Peribacillus sp. FSL E2-0218: one gene and its partner. Each later gene encodes a partner of the first gene's protein in a complex. Links are inferred from orthologs where the notes say so. Each region holds a gene or a part of one and is shown in the gene's direction. Other genes may lie near its edges.

What was found.
Region 2: the proteins of MHI53_RS06825 (region 1) and MHI53_RS11865 are in contact, whole or in part, in a crystal structure (PDB 8WT4), measured with the Bacillus subtilis proteins. The link is inferred for Peribacillus sp. FSL E2-0218 from one-to-one orthologs.

What each region holds. Positions count from the first base shown.
Region 1 is NZ_CP150304.1:1,427,533-1,434,388, forward strand. The notes cover bases 1-2,856. They hold MHI53_RS06825 (NlpC/P60 family protein), read left to right. Parts: upstream 1-668; coding sequence 669-2,045; downstream 2,046-2,856. Other genes in these bases: MHI53_RS06820 (hypothetical protein), read right to left, coding at 113-352; MHI53_RS06830 (hypothetical protein), read left to right, coding at 2,245-2,691; MHI53_RS06835 (YxcD family protein), read left to right, coding at 2,679-2,856. Outside these bases: more of MHI53_RS06835, read left to right, coding at 2,857-2,978; MHI53_RS06840 (aldose 1-epimerase), read left to right, coding at 3,138-4,115; MHI53_RS06845 (amino acid permease), read right to left, coding at 4,150-5,538; MHI53_RS06850 (YezD family protein), read left to right, coding at 6,013-6,180; MHI53_RS06855 (serine hydrolase), read left to right, coding at 6,352-6,856. UniProt on the Bacillus subtilis protein: The C-terminal part of CwlO shows a cell wall hydrolytic DL-endopeptidase activity.
Region 2 is NZ_CP150304.1:2,461,355-2,468,216, reverse strand. What follows is about bases 1,546-4,407. They hold MHI53_RS11865 (IseA DL-endopeptidase inhibitor family protein), read left to right. Parts: upstream 1,546-2,642; coding sequence 2,643-3,173; downstream 3,174-4,407. Other genes in these bases: MHI53_RS11860 (class I SAM-dependent methyltransferase), read right to left, coding at 3,515-4,309; MHI53_RS11870 (sporulation protein), read right to left, coding at 1,589-1,981; MHI53_RS11875 (mechanosensitive ion channel family protein), read right to left, coding at 1,546-1,566. Also shown: MHI53_RS11880 (MFS transporter), read right to left, coding at 1-380; more of MHI53_RS11875, read right to left, coding at 685-1,545; MHI53_RS11855 (hypothetical protein), read right to left, coding at 4,557-5,549; MHI53_RS11850 (PadR family transcriptional regulator), read right to left, coding at 5,536-5,883; MHI53_RS11845 (FMN-binding glutamate synthase family protein), read left to right, coding at 6,564-6,862.

The sequences.
Region 1 (6,856 bases):
CTTTCTCGATTTTTTATTGAAGACGAACAAGAGAGGCTCGTATTTGCATAGCAAACGATTCATGGCGCCACAACCTACTATTCTAAAACCTGGAAGACTATAGGCAGAGTATTCATGCCGAGAGGATTGTAAGGAAAGGCGCCAACTTTTGCGGGGAAACATGGCCAAGGGAGTCACCGCAGGCCGAAAGGTGAAGAGGCGTTTCCCAGATCCTCTGGACAAATGGAGAGAGGAAACCGACTTTTCGTTTCTCAGGAATGGCAGGTGAAAAGTCCACCGATTTTATCGTGTTTTCTACCTGCCAATGGTCACTGGTTCCTTGGTTATAAGAAGTAGATAAATAGTCTTGCATCAAAACCCACACTGCGTTATGTAAAATAATGGACGTTTTATCACATGAAAAAGTCGAATTTTCGTGTATTATGTTAAAAATGAAATGTAATTGTAATATTGTTATTACGCATTTGACAAAATCTGATGATATACTACGACTTAGGTAAAACATAGTAGAGTTTCAGAAATATATTTCATATTGTTACAACCATAGAAAAATACATAATGAGTAAAAAAAATAGAGAAGAGTTCCCAGCTATTTATTTTGACTGATGATTTTTCATAGAGAAAAAGAAGTGGGTCGATGGAAATGCACGGGGAGGAAAGCAGGGGAAATGAGCTTGAAGAAAAAACTTATCGTATTGAACACGACAATTATGCTCGGTTTAGGTAGCGCTTTTGCATTACCGTCAGTGAAAGCCGAGTCAATCTCAGACATTCAATCACAGCGTACAGGAATTCAATCGGACATATCAGAAGCAGAGCAAGTCATCAAGGAATTGAAAAAAGAACAATCGAAAATGATTTCCCAAATTGCCCAGATTGAAAATGCAATGAAGGCAAATGACGAGAAAATCAAAGAAACGAAGCAAGAAATCAAAGATACTGAAAAAGCGATAGAGTCACTAAAGAAAGAAATTAAAGCTTTGGAAGATAGAATCGCTAAACGCGAGGAAGTTTTGAAAGAACGTGCGGTTTCATTCCAAGAGAGCGGCGGGGACGTTGATTACCTGGAAGTCGTTTTAGGTTCGAAAAGCTTTGGTGAGTTCGTTAACCGTGTTGGCGCAGTGGCAACGATCGTGGAAGCTGACCAGCAAATCCTTAGCGAGCAGGAAGCGGATAAAGCTGACCTAGAGAAAAAACAAGCGTCTGTAGAGAAAAAATTGCAAAACCTGAAAGATATGGAATTAGAGCTTAAAGGCATGCAATCCCAGATTGAGGACCAAAAAGAAGAAATGATCGAAATGAAGGCAAAGAGTGAAAAGAAAGAATCGGAAGCAGAAGCCCTTAAACAGGCTTTAGAGAATAAAGATGCTGGACTTGAAGCACAAATTGCATCGATTCGTGAAAATATCAAAAAAGAAGAAGAGCGTAAAGCAGCAGAGAAAGCAGATCTTGATCGTGCTGCACAAGAAGTGAATTCTTCTAGTGATGAATCATCTAAAGGAGAATCGTCGTCGTCAAGTTCTTCTAACGCTGGATCATCAAGTTCGTCTAAAGAACCAGCTTCTTCTTCTGATTCATCTAAGAGCAGTTCTGCTGACAAACCTGCAGCCAGCAAGCCAGCAGCCAGTAAAACTGAAAACGTAAGCAAGCCAAGCAGTGCAAATACAGGCTCTGCCATTACAGCAGGCTATAAATATATCGGTAACTCGACTTATAAATTCGGTGGCGGAAGAACGGCATCCGATATTGCTAACGGATTATTCGATTGTTCAGGTTTCGTTGCATGGGCTTATAAACAAGCGGGCGTGAATCTTCCAGCAAGTACGGGAGCATTGACAAGCGCGGGAACTCAAGTTTCTAAAAGCCAAATGCAGCCTGGGGATTTAGTATTCTTCAATACGTATAAAACGGATGGGCATGTCGGCATCTATGTCGGCGGTGGCAAATTCATCGGTTCGCAAAGTTCTACAGGTGTTGCAGTCGCCAATATGTCAAGCGGATATTGGGCGGATAAATTCAACGGCCGTGTGGTACGTGTAAACTAATCTTCTTTAATAAGCAGGGGGCCTGAGGCTCACCTGCTTATTTTTTTTAATAAAATATCAAAAAAAATGAAACTTATTTTGATATTGAACGTAAATACTATAAGATAAAACAAGGATAGGTGATGTGGACTTTCAGTGAATCCGGGAAAACAAATAAGGAAGCATTATTCCATACTAGTAAACGGAGGCAAAAAACATGATGAAAAAATTAATGGCTGCATTACTTACGATTACACTAGCATTCTCGCCAGTTGGTTCTTATGTATTCCAGGACCACTCGGAGTCAGTTGATGCAAGGGGCTACAAATCAGGAAAAAGAAGCTTCAATAGCAACAATAATAATAATTCTAATTTCCAAAATAAACAAACGAACAAATCGGATGCGACGACTACAAATAAAGCAAAAACGAATACGAAAACGGGAAGTTCTTTTGCTAAAGGCGGTTTAATGAAGGGAATCATGCTCGGAGGGTTGGCTGGCTTGCTGTTCGGTGGCCTATTTGCCAATATGGGAGCACTTGGTTCAATTCTTGGCCTAATGGTCAATGTGTTAGCGATCATTGCATTAGTGGTTGTAATCCGTAAAATATTCACTTATTTCAAAGATAAGAAGAAGAAAGAGGATCCAAATCCATGGAGAGGCTAAAGATATCGGAACAAGATATCATCAATGCCGTTTGCGTTTACATTGCTCGTAAAAAGCAGGTACAACCCAATGAAGTAGAAGTGGAATTGATGTATGATGATGATTATGGCTTTTCGGCGGAAGCATTCGTCGATGGGCGAAAACAAGTGTTAATTACCATCAATCTGATAGAAGCACTTCGTTTATGGCTTGATGAATATTTGAATAAAGATCCTTATTCCGGCATTGAACTCGTTCTGGATGATGAAGAAGGCATAGTGGCCATGGTAAGCGAAAGCAATAGATAAAAAAGGGGTGCCGAAAAGGCATCCTTTTTTTTCATGGGTTTAGAATTCTATGAAAAAAGGTGAGAGATTGATAAACTGCTGGGTTTACGTTCCATTTGTTGCAAAAAAAGGCTGGTGGAAGTACGATGGAAATGTGGGAAAGCCAAAGGGGGAGAGTATGTGACAGGTTACATAGAAGATACGACTTTCATTAAGGAAGAGGCCCTGAAATTCGGTAATGAACATGTGGAAGGAATACTTGTACCAGCATTGGGAAGCAATCTTCTTTCATTGAAGCTCAAGCATAAGGATATTCAAGTGCTGCGGACCCCCGATTGTTCTGAGGACTATAAAAAACTCCCGATATTATACGGGATGCCCATTTTATTTCCGCCAAACCGAATCGAAGATGGCCAATTTACTTATAAGCACACAACTTATAGGTTCCCTATCAATGAAAGGGAGAAGTCGAATCACATCCACGGATTTTTGCATGATAAGCCATGGAACGTCATCAAAAGGGAGGTAATCGGGAATAAAGTCCTCATCAAGACTGAGTTTTCTAGCCGGGATTTTCCTTATCTCAAAAAAAGCTTTCCGCAAGATATCGTGGTCAATATGTCATTGATATTAATCGATGATGGATTGGAGGTCCAATTGGAAATCCTCAATAACGGCCTTGAACCCTTTCCTTGGGGAGCCGGTTATCATACGGTATTCAATTTTCCTTTTGGAGCGGAAAGCCAAATCGGGAATTGCCGCATAGCTCTTCCTGTCAACAAGCATTGGGAATTGAATGAACGGTCTTTGCCCACTGGTAAAATCGGGGAATCGGCCAATAAAAAAGAAATCCAAAATGGATTTTGCCTGGAAGGACGGCTGTTTGATGATATATTCAGCTATGATGAGGAAAGCAATCTGAATAACGAATGCATACTTACGGATCAAGAGGCCGGCGTGCAGGTCATTTATCATGTCGACCATCATTATAAATTTTGGGTATTGTTCAATCAGGATGGGTTCGTATGCCCTGAACCCTATACATGGGTAACGAATGCACCCAATCTTGATTTGTCAGCTGGATTCACCGGGGTGAAGGATCTGGGAACAGGGGAAAAAGTTTTGCTGAAAACGAAACTGGTGTTGAAGGAGATATGAAAAAACACCCTGGCAGAAGCCAAGGTGTTTGCGGTTATGCTTTTTTTCTCATCCACAGCGGGTATAGAAGCAGTCCAAGTACGTAGAGGGCAATGCCAAGTATGAATGTGTGCATATCGGCTGTGCCTGTCTTGACGACCCAGATGGAGTACACTAATGCTAGGATGGTGATGGCCCCATCGCGAACCCTTGAACCCTTCATGATGTCATAGGTTTCCCCAGTCAAGACCAACTTCAATTGATACAGGACCGATGCAAGATAAGGAATCAAGTAGGCAAGTGTTGCGACGATCATGGAGAATTTATAGGCTTCCAAAATCGTACCGGAAATGGTCGAGAATAAGAAAATCTGTGTCATGATATTCGTTATTGTCATGGATCGGACAGGAGTGCCATTTTTGTTCGCTTTGCCGAAATAGGCAGGAAAAAGATCTGATTTCGCTGCTTGGTATGGAACTTCAGATGCAACGACAATCCATCCGATCGTAGAACCCAATAGCGAGATGACGGCAAGAGCGGCCATCAAATAGGTGCCGCTTGAGCCGACTACCGATTGCAATGCGTCTACGAGCGGTTTTTGTGAAACCTTCAGTTCTTCTTGTGAAATGGCACCCATCGTCAATAAAGTGATGCCTATATAAATGGAAACGGCGATAAGCAAACCAATGATTGTCGCTTTTTTTACATCAGTTTGTGATTTGGCACGGTTTGAAAGCATGACGGCCGCTTCAATCCCGATGAAGGCCCATAAAGCTGAAATCGCAGCAGCATTAACTTGAGCACCTAAAGAAATCGATGTACCTGCCTTATCATAAAATTCGCCGCCGTTTCCTAGGTTGGAAGAATCAAAGATGAATATCGTGATGATGATGAAAAACAAGAATCCGATCACTTTTGTAATCGTAGCAAAAAGATTCAGTTTACCAGCGCTGTTAAAGCTCCTTACGAGGATTGCCTGAATCCCCCAAAGGACGATGGTACATACTGCAAATGTCAGCGCTCTTCCAAGCTCCAGTTGGAAGGAACCCGCTGAATAAATCACTTTCGTACTATGCATCACAGGAAAAAACGTCGATAGATATCCAGCAAATGAAATGATGACGGATGCTGTCGCCGCCCAATTCGCCGCCCAATATCCCCAAGCCATGCTATAGCCTGAAATCCTTCCTTTTGCAGGGGATTTAAACAATGATTGAGCATAGCTTTGAGGACCTGCCTTCAACTCCGGTTTCCGGACAGCCAAGTTGCCGAATACGAGCGCTATTAAGAATACACCAAGTCCTGTAACGATCCAGGCCAATGTTGCCCCTAATGGACTGGATACCTGTGCTAATTGGGCAGGTAGCATGAAGATTCCGCCGCCGACCATATTTCCAACTACGAAAGTGGTTAAGATCAATAAACCCCATTTTTTATTTACCATATATAATCGTACCTTTCTTGAATGCAATGTGTGTTTGATTTCCGACAACTTATACTAATATAGTATATCGTAAACAGTTTAGTTTGGTAAAGTGGTAAATAAGTAAAATGTTAAAGACGGACTAATCAGAAAATTTCGTTGTGTTCTTGACAAAAGGAAGAGATTGGATTATATTAATTAATACCAAGTTAGTTGGTAAGAATAATAAGCTTTATAACTTCGTATTTGGAAATTCCTTTAAATATTGCCGATTAGTCAACTAAAGGCGCCCTTACATCTAATTGATTAGATGCTGGGTGCCTTTTGTTTTTCAAGTGCAAGGGAGGGGCTATGTTCGGATTATTCTTATTTCCGAAAAATCAATGAAAGTAAAATAGGTAAACCGTTTTCCTCAAGAAAACATGGTAAAGGGGAATCTCTTTTTGACATTAGGCATGTCCGAAGCTTTATTACCAGTAGTAAAGGGGAGATAAAATGGAAAAGAAAGAAGAACTGAAAATCAGGCATATCATTTCAAGTTTGGAATCTCTTCAATATGGATCCGTGATCATAACGGTCCACGATGGGGAAATCACCCAGGTGGATACAACTGAAAAGAAACGGTTCCCATTAGGAAAGGGCCGGGCTGTAAAAGCTAGATGAATATCGGTGTTAGGGAGCTTTCATGCGAGAGCTCTTTTTTTCGTTCTGATATATAAATTTAGAGAAATTGGAATATTGCAGAAGAAAGTACTGCAATTGACATGGTAGAATAAGTTAGGGAATAGAACCGTCATTAGAGGGTTTGGTTAAACAAGGAGGAAGAGGGATTCGATGACATTACAAATGATCGAAAATGATATATGGGCATTAGTTGATGCATTTGACGGCAACATTGCTTATAAAATTGAATCTGGTTTTGGTGATATGATTGGTTATCAAGAGGAAGACTCGTTTCAATCTGCAAGTTTGATCAAAATACCAATGATCATCGAAGGGTATCGGCAAAGTGAACGAAAAAACATCTATTTGAATCAACCAGTGACCATACCCCCGAATGCAGTGACTGGGGGATCGGGGGTCCTGCATGCATTATCCAATAAAGTATTTTTAACGGTTGAGGACTTATTGACCTTGATGATAACGGTTTCCGACAATACAGCGACGAATATGATGATGAGCTTGTTGGGAATTGATGAAATCAATCGATGCATCCAGGAGCTGGGTTTGAAGCATACCATCCTTGGAAGGAAAATGCAGGATTTTAAGGCATTAAAAGAGGGGCGGGACAATACGATTTCGGCGGAAGATACGATTACTTGCCTAAAAGCGATACATA
Region 2 (6,862 bases), 1.0 Mb from region 1 along the record:
GTCCCGAAGATAAGAGCGATAAGGACGGCGAATACGGATAATGCGCTTAAAATATCGCACCATACCATTGTTTTTTTAGGTCTCCAGCGATCTGCGAAGGTCCCGCCTATAAATGAAAAAATGAAAATGGGGGCAAATTCCGCCACGGATATCATGGAAATCGCAAAAGCATCGCCATTGGTCCTTTCCATGACGAATAACAAAACAGCAAAATTCCGGACCCATATCCCTATTTGCAAAAATAACCCGGAAAAGATGATCGCACGAAAGACAGGATTCTTGAATATGCTTGATTCCTTTTCGCTTAGAGGTGCTGATTTATTTTTTTCCAATATAAAACCTCCTGCTTTAATATCTGGACAGGAGGCGGCACAATACAAATTAACAGGCATAATACCCCTCGTAAAAGGGACACAATGATCTTTGTTTGTATTTTTATGTACAGACCAATCCTATCCAGAAAAAAATCGTATTTTTAACACGCTTTTTTTTTCTTCAAGAATAGGATTAAATGATCATTGTTCGAATCCACCCTTCCATTTTATGTTAATTATATAATAATTGAACCTTTCTGAATAATCAAGATGAATTTTTGCTTTTATAGTATGTAAAAGGACTATCTTAAAGCAGAAAGTCCTTGATTTTTAGTATATAAGGTCTCAATTTTAGCGGGCTGTTTCTTTATTAATTTTCCATCAAGTGTTCATGATTCGGCTCTGCCTGGACAAGTAAATGGGAAGATGGCATCAGAATACGATGTTCGTGTAAAGCGGACATCATCTCAAACCTTACATTTCTTGACGTTTCAAAGTAATCGTCTGGCTTCACAAGCCCCACTATACATAGCTCATAGCCCACATATTTCAGATTCGGATTTAAATCGGTAATGCCGATATATCGAAAATCTTCTTCAGGTGTCCCGTCCTCGAGTCTGAGCAGACTCTCACCGAATTTCTCATTACAGGTAAGGCAAATATCTTCAAGCAATCGTTTCACCTTGTCTGGATTTTCCTGATAACTAACCGTGATTCGCTCGATGATTCGCATTCTCCCTTTATTAAAATTTTGAATCGTCCTAATCTCGCTATGCGGAATGGTCAGCAGTTTTCCAGACCATTCCCTGATCTGCATGAACCGAATGCCAATTTCTTCCACAGTTCCGGAACTTGTCCCATTGAATGCCACGAAATTCCCGACGCGGAATTCATTATCCGACAGCCTTACAAACCCTAATAAAATATCCTTAAGCATTTGCTGAGCGGCAAACCCGATCACGACCCCTACAATCCCGGCTCCGGCAAGTATCCCTTTTAAGTCTATAAACTGTCCAATCACATATATGAGAAAAAGTGCGGATATGCCATACCTAAGAGAAGAACGTGTAACGCCCTGTATCGTTTTTTCCACTTCTTCCTCAAAAAAACTTGACCGTTTAAAAAACCATTCGACCATTTTATTCAAAATATAATAAACAGCCATGAGCAGCAGTGCTAATAAGAATAGCCTCATTAATAAAAATTCTTCCAAGTAATCAAATGCACGCTCCGTAACATCTAAGATATTCAAGTTGCCAACTCCATTTCCGCCTTTATTCCGAATCGATTAAAATCCAGTCATCATCCTTGCCTATTATCCCTTTATCAAGGACAAGCCTTGTTTTCAAGCGATAGGAAACCCCTTTTTTATACGGATCCTTGAGCATTGGCAGACAAAAGTTGAAAGGAATTTCATTACTCTCCCCAGAATTTATTTCCCTGGTAGACAAAATCGTACTCGTCTTCAGGATCTCTTCCATTCCCGTAGAATGAGTATCCATGATGAGATCGCATTCGATCCTTCTTATTCTTTGCTCTAGGGTACCACCTTTAATCAAGAAATACCCATTTATGCATTCCCCGGATTTATACGTATTTTTTGGAAGGATCAAATCGATTTGTGCAGACCCTATTCCTAAAAGTAACAAAGATTTTCTCAGTATCAAAGAATACACTCCATTTATATTTATTTGTTTTTGTCATCACCATTTGCCATCAGCTGAACAATTGATGATGGTCTACTCAAAAAACCTTCACCGATTTCGGTAAAGGTTTTTCAAACAGAAAATAGACCTTTACCAATAGGTAAGGTCTGGCTAACAGCACTATGCTGCCAACAACGCCGAGAGCCTGGAGCTCCGTAATGACGACATTGCTGCTAAAGCTACTCCCCTTAGGAGATTATACTCATTATCATACGGTAAGATTGGAAAGTTTGTCAAACCTTTATGTATGGCGAGTTTCTGATAGGGATTGGAAACTGTGAATCTTATTCAGATATCATATAAGGTTTTGTGCGAACATGTTCGGGGAATATGAAATATACAAAGGGAGCCATGATATTTTTCTTCCTTACCCTTCTTACTTGCATGTTCAGAAAGGATGTCTCATTTATTGAAACCTTCAGTAACGAAAAGGGCATGATTCATTTTAGTAGGAATAAAATGAACAAAATATGTATTTTTTAAAGAATCATAAAAATATTGATTATTTTAGAAGATTTTTCTTTTACTTCTGTCAAACTTGCTGTAATATAAATGTAACAATTGTAATATTAATTACACTTTCGTTACATAATCATCCTAATAGGGATTGGAGAGAGAAAGTATGAATAAAATATCAGGTATGCTATTATCCATCATTTTATTTTTCACATTGAGCACGGGAGCTACAGCACAAACCACATCACAGAATTTATCTGACACAAATGCACTTAAAATAGCCGATAATGCCAGCAAACATTTCTGGAATGCATTACATGGTTACAAAAATCGTTCATGCACACAAAAAACATTCAACTATAAAGGAACAGAGTACTCGTATCTTTGTCAGGAATTCAATACAAAAGATAAATTGGTTACTTATTTAGGAGAAACATTTACTAATAATGCTATTGAAAAAGGATTAACAAACTATCATTACATTACACATAAAGGAAAATTGGCCCGCCCAGTCGGTGATGGCGATGGCATGCTTGAATGGAAAAAATCCAAAATCAAATCGGTCCAACAAAAACAAAACGTTAGAACCTATAATTTAACTGTCCCTACTGTCGATGGCGATTCAGTTAAAAGAACCGTTACGTTTTACAAATCAGGATCCACATGGAAAGTAAATCAATTTGATGCCGTCCAATAACTTAAGAAAAGAATGCCCCGCGTCTGTCATTTCAGATGCGGGGCATTCTTTTTGGTGCTTCATCTTTTAAACTTTAAGAAGAATTTTGATGTAAGAGCATGTTCATGCTTAATGGTAAGTTTCGGTCGCCTCCTTGCAAGTTCGATGCTTTTTATTGTGAATTTGGCTTGATTTTGTGCTTTTACATACTTTTTGAACCGTTACTCCCCACAAAAATCCAAGGCGGTTTCGTGCATTATTTTGTAAGTACACAGCTTCACTCCTGAGTATGATGACCTTACTCGTGAATACGGGCTTTACCTTCCAGACACCTAGATGAATTATGCTGGCAAGAAAAGTGCTTAAGAATATGACTGATTCAATATGGTTATATAGCATCCATGTTGGATAGTATGTTGTATTTCTCCGTATTCTTTTCCTAAATGGGTAAGGATTTCATGAAGTATTTCATTTCGCCGCTTTTCTGTAAAGCCTGAAAGCCAGGATAGTGAACCGACTCTTCCGCACCAATCTTCGTTTGAAAATGATACTTCGTAATGGAACTTATAGGTCTCTTTTAAGTCAAATCCATGTTCCTGCCATTCCTTGAACCATTCCACCGGAAATCCATTGATAAATTGTTTTGATTGCGCTTTGGCGCCCGCAGGTCTCAGCTCTCCGCCAGGCATATGCGCTTTAATAATTTGAAGTGTATCAGCTATGACTTTACGGTTGGATATAAAGCCTGAATCCATTACGATCAATTTTCCCTTTCCTGCCAAAATCCTTTTTATCTCAGCAAGGGTTTTTTCTCGGTTAAACCAGTGCCATGCTCTTAAAACGGTTACATAATCAAACAAACCCTCATTCAAGGTCGTCGATTCTGCGCATGAATTCATATACTCAATTACCTGACCTTCACTCTTATCCAATTCTTTCGCTTGCGCTATTAGTTCTGCTGAAGGCTCCACTCCCACAACGACTGCCCCTTCAACATCTAAAGCTCGGCTTAATACCCCCGTCCCAGAACCCAAATCTGCCACTTTTTTATGGGTAAAATCAATTCCTCTACGCTTTAAACTCTCCATTACCTCCATAGGTAAGTCATTTCGATATTGCGCATAATTTTTTGCCACTCTTCCAAAATTCACATCCATCGACATTCCCCTTTGTATATTTTTTCCAACTTATAGAAATGATATCATATTATTCAAGAGCTAATCATTATACTAATCTACATTGCTAGTGATTTTGTTGCATGAAAAAAAATGGACACTGTATGCATTAGCCTGCTTGATGAACTAGAAAAGTCGAAGCATTGAGGGGAAAATCAAAAAAGTTTCGAATGGGAGACCATTCCGAAACCTTTTTTCAACAAACTGAGCATAGTGAGGATGGAGTGCCTTAGCGGGTTTTCCCTTTTCGAAAACCTTGAATAGAATCGAATACGGCGAAAAATATGGAGATGAGGATAATACCCCAGTAGATCCGGCCTTCCCATTCATCAATCGGAAAAAGTTTTGTCATATATATGATGAATTCGTTCGTCAGAAACTGCGGATTACTGATGATGATGATGAGAGTAATCGTCGTGAGCAGTTGATAACAGGTGTGAAGCCAAGCGAGCTTTTTGGTCCATTGCCCTGCCAATAATTTATAAATGGCAAGGCAGACACCTAAAATGATTATGCTGAAAATGAGCGGCCAATAGGAATTCAATACTTCTTGGTTAAAAGAAGGTGTCACAAAATGGAGTCCGTCTTTACCAGTCTCGTAGACACCCAGGAGGCTGGATGCATTGAAATAAAGAGCAGCAAAAACTGCGATACCTAACAAGCTTCCAAATATCTCGACTTTAGGAATCGCTTTTCTCTTTGAAATATTTGGAATCTGTTTTAAATCATCTGGTGTCCAGCGTTTAAACCCTTTCGTTAAAGGCATATGATCTTTGGAAGTATCCGTACGTTCCAGGAGGGCAAACAAAAGCGTTAACCAGAAAAATACTTGGATGGCAGTGCTGATGATACCTGCGATGCCTTTTCCAATGATGCGGAGGATCACTTCCATTACCGTTTTATCACCGATATTTGCAAATGTGCTATCTCCAATTAAGGAAATCAATGAAATGACAGCGGCGATTGGTAAAATCATTTTCAATAGACTGACATAAACATCGTAATAACGCGGTCCAATCAGGTGCATTGGCCGATCTCTATAACCGCTTGCCAGTGTTACCGGATCTCCTAATTTGATAAGGATCTCTTTCACGTCTTGCTCATTATAATCTTCCGGAAGCATATCTTCGATTGTGGATTGAAGCTCAAGCGCAATATCCTCCCTGTTTTTTTCTGGCAGCCTGCGGGTCACTTCCTGAATATAAAGTTCAATCAGCTCCATCTTCTCCCTCTCCTTTTAATAATATATATAGCTCTTGAGACGTTTTTTCCCACTCTTGTTTTAATTGATTGAAAATTTCTTCCCCATATAAACTTAAAGCATAGTACTTGCGCGGCCTGCTTTCAGAAGTATCCCAAGTGCTTGTCACCAATTCCTGTTTCTCCAGGCGGCGAAGCAAGGGATATAACGTGCTCTGATCGATGGCAATTCCCGATTTTTCCAGTCGCTGGACCAGCGAGTATCCATACTGGGGAGTGTTGAGCTGACTAAGGACCGCTAAAGTCAAAGTGCCCCTTCGCAGCTCGGTCGTCAAAGAATTCAGCAATGTACTCATCCAATCACCTCTTCTCTATACTATATGTCGTACACCATACCTTATGCTATGCATCATACACTATTTTAGTTCTAACACCAACATCAAAATATAAATATTCTTCATAAAAAAAGAAACGCGATGCGCCTCCTCATATTCCGTCATTTGGTTTCGAGTTTTGTAATAGATATTTTTTACAAATCCCCATACAAACCTAGGTATAATTCATCATTTTTTATTTCTTTTCTTGTTTCATTATGTAATAATATGTATATATTACCAAAGAGATGTTGGGTATGAATGAGTTATCGTATTTAGGTGTATCAAAGTTCCCTTTTACCTTATTATCTTACGTTCCCCATGGGCCGAGAAAAGAAGAGAATCCGCACATATGGTTATGTTGGATATATCCCCCCTTTAATCGGGAGCGATGGTCATGCTACATACTTCACGTCTTCCTCAACACGATTTACCCACTTCTCCAATTGAAAGCATCCAACCAATGGAACCACAGATGAAGATTCATATCCTTCGATCAAGCCATTTTGATTGACTTATGTTGACAGAAAAATCAGCTTATCCGAACGATTGAAAATGGTATTTTCAATCAAGTTATCTAGTTATCTAAAAAAGTGCAGGGGATTTTGTATATTCGCAGTTTACCCATACAGAATTTCTTTCTGCACACCAGGAGGGATTCGATGAATGGCCTTTCAAATCTAATGATCATTATTGGATTTACCGTTATTTTCTTCATCCTTATTGCCTTGGTTCTGTTTATTATTTATATGATTTTCTTTGACCGACACCAGAAGCATCATGCGATTTTAAGAAATTATCCTATGTTCGGAAGGATACGGTACTTATTGGAAAAACTCGGCCCTGAAATGCGGCAATATTGGTTTAACAGTGATAAAGAAGGTAAGCCATTTTCACGGGATGATTATGAACACATGGTAAAAAGCTCAAAATATTTAAATGATGTCATTGGTTTTGGATC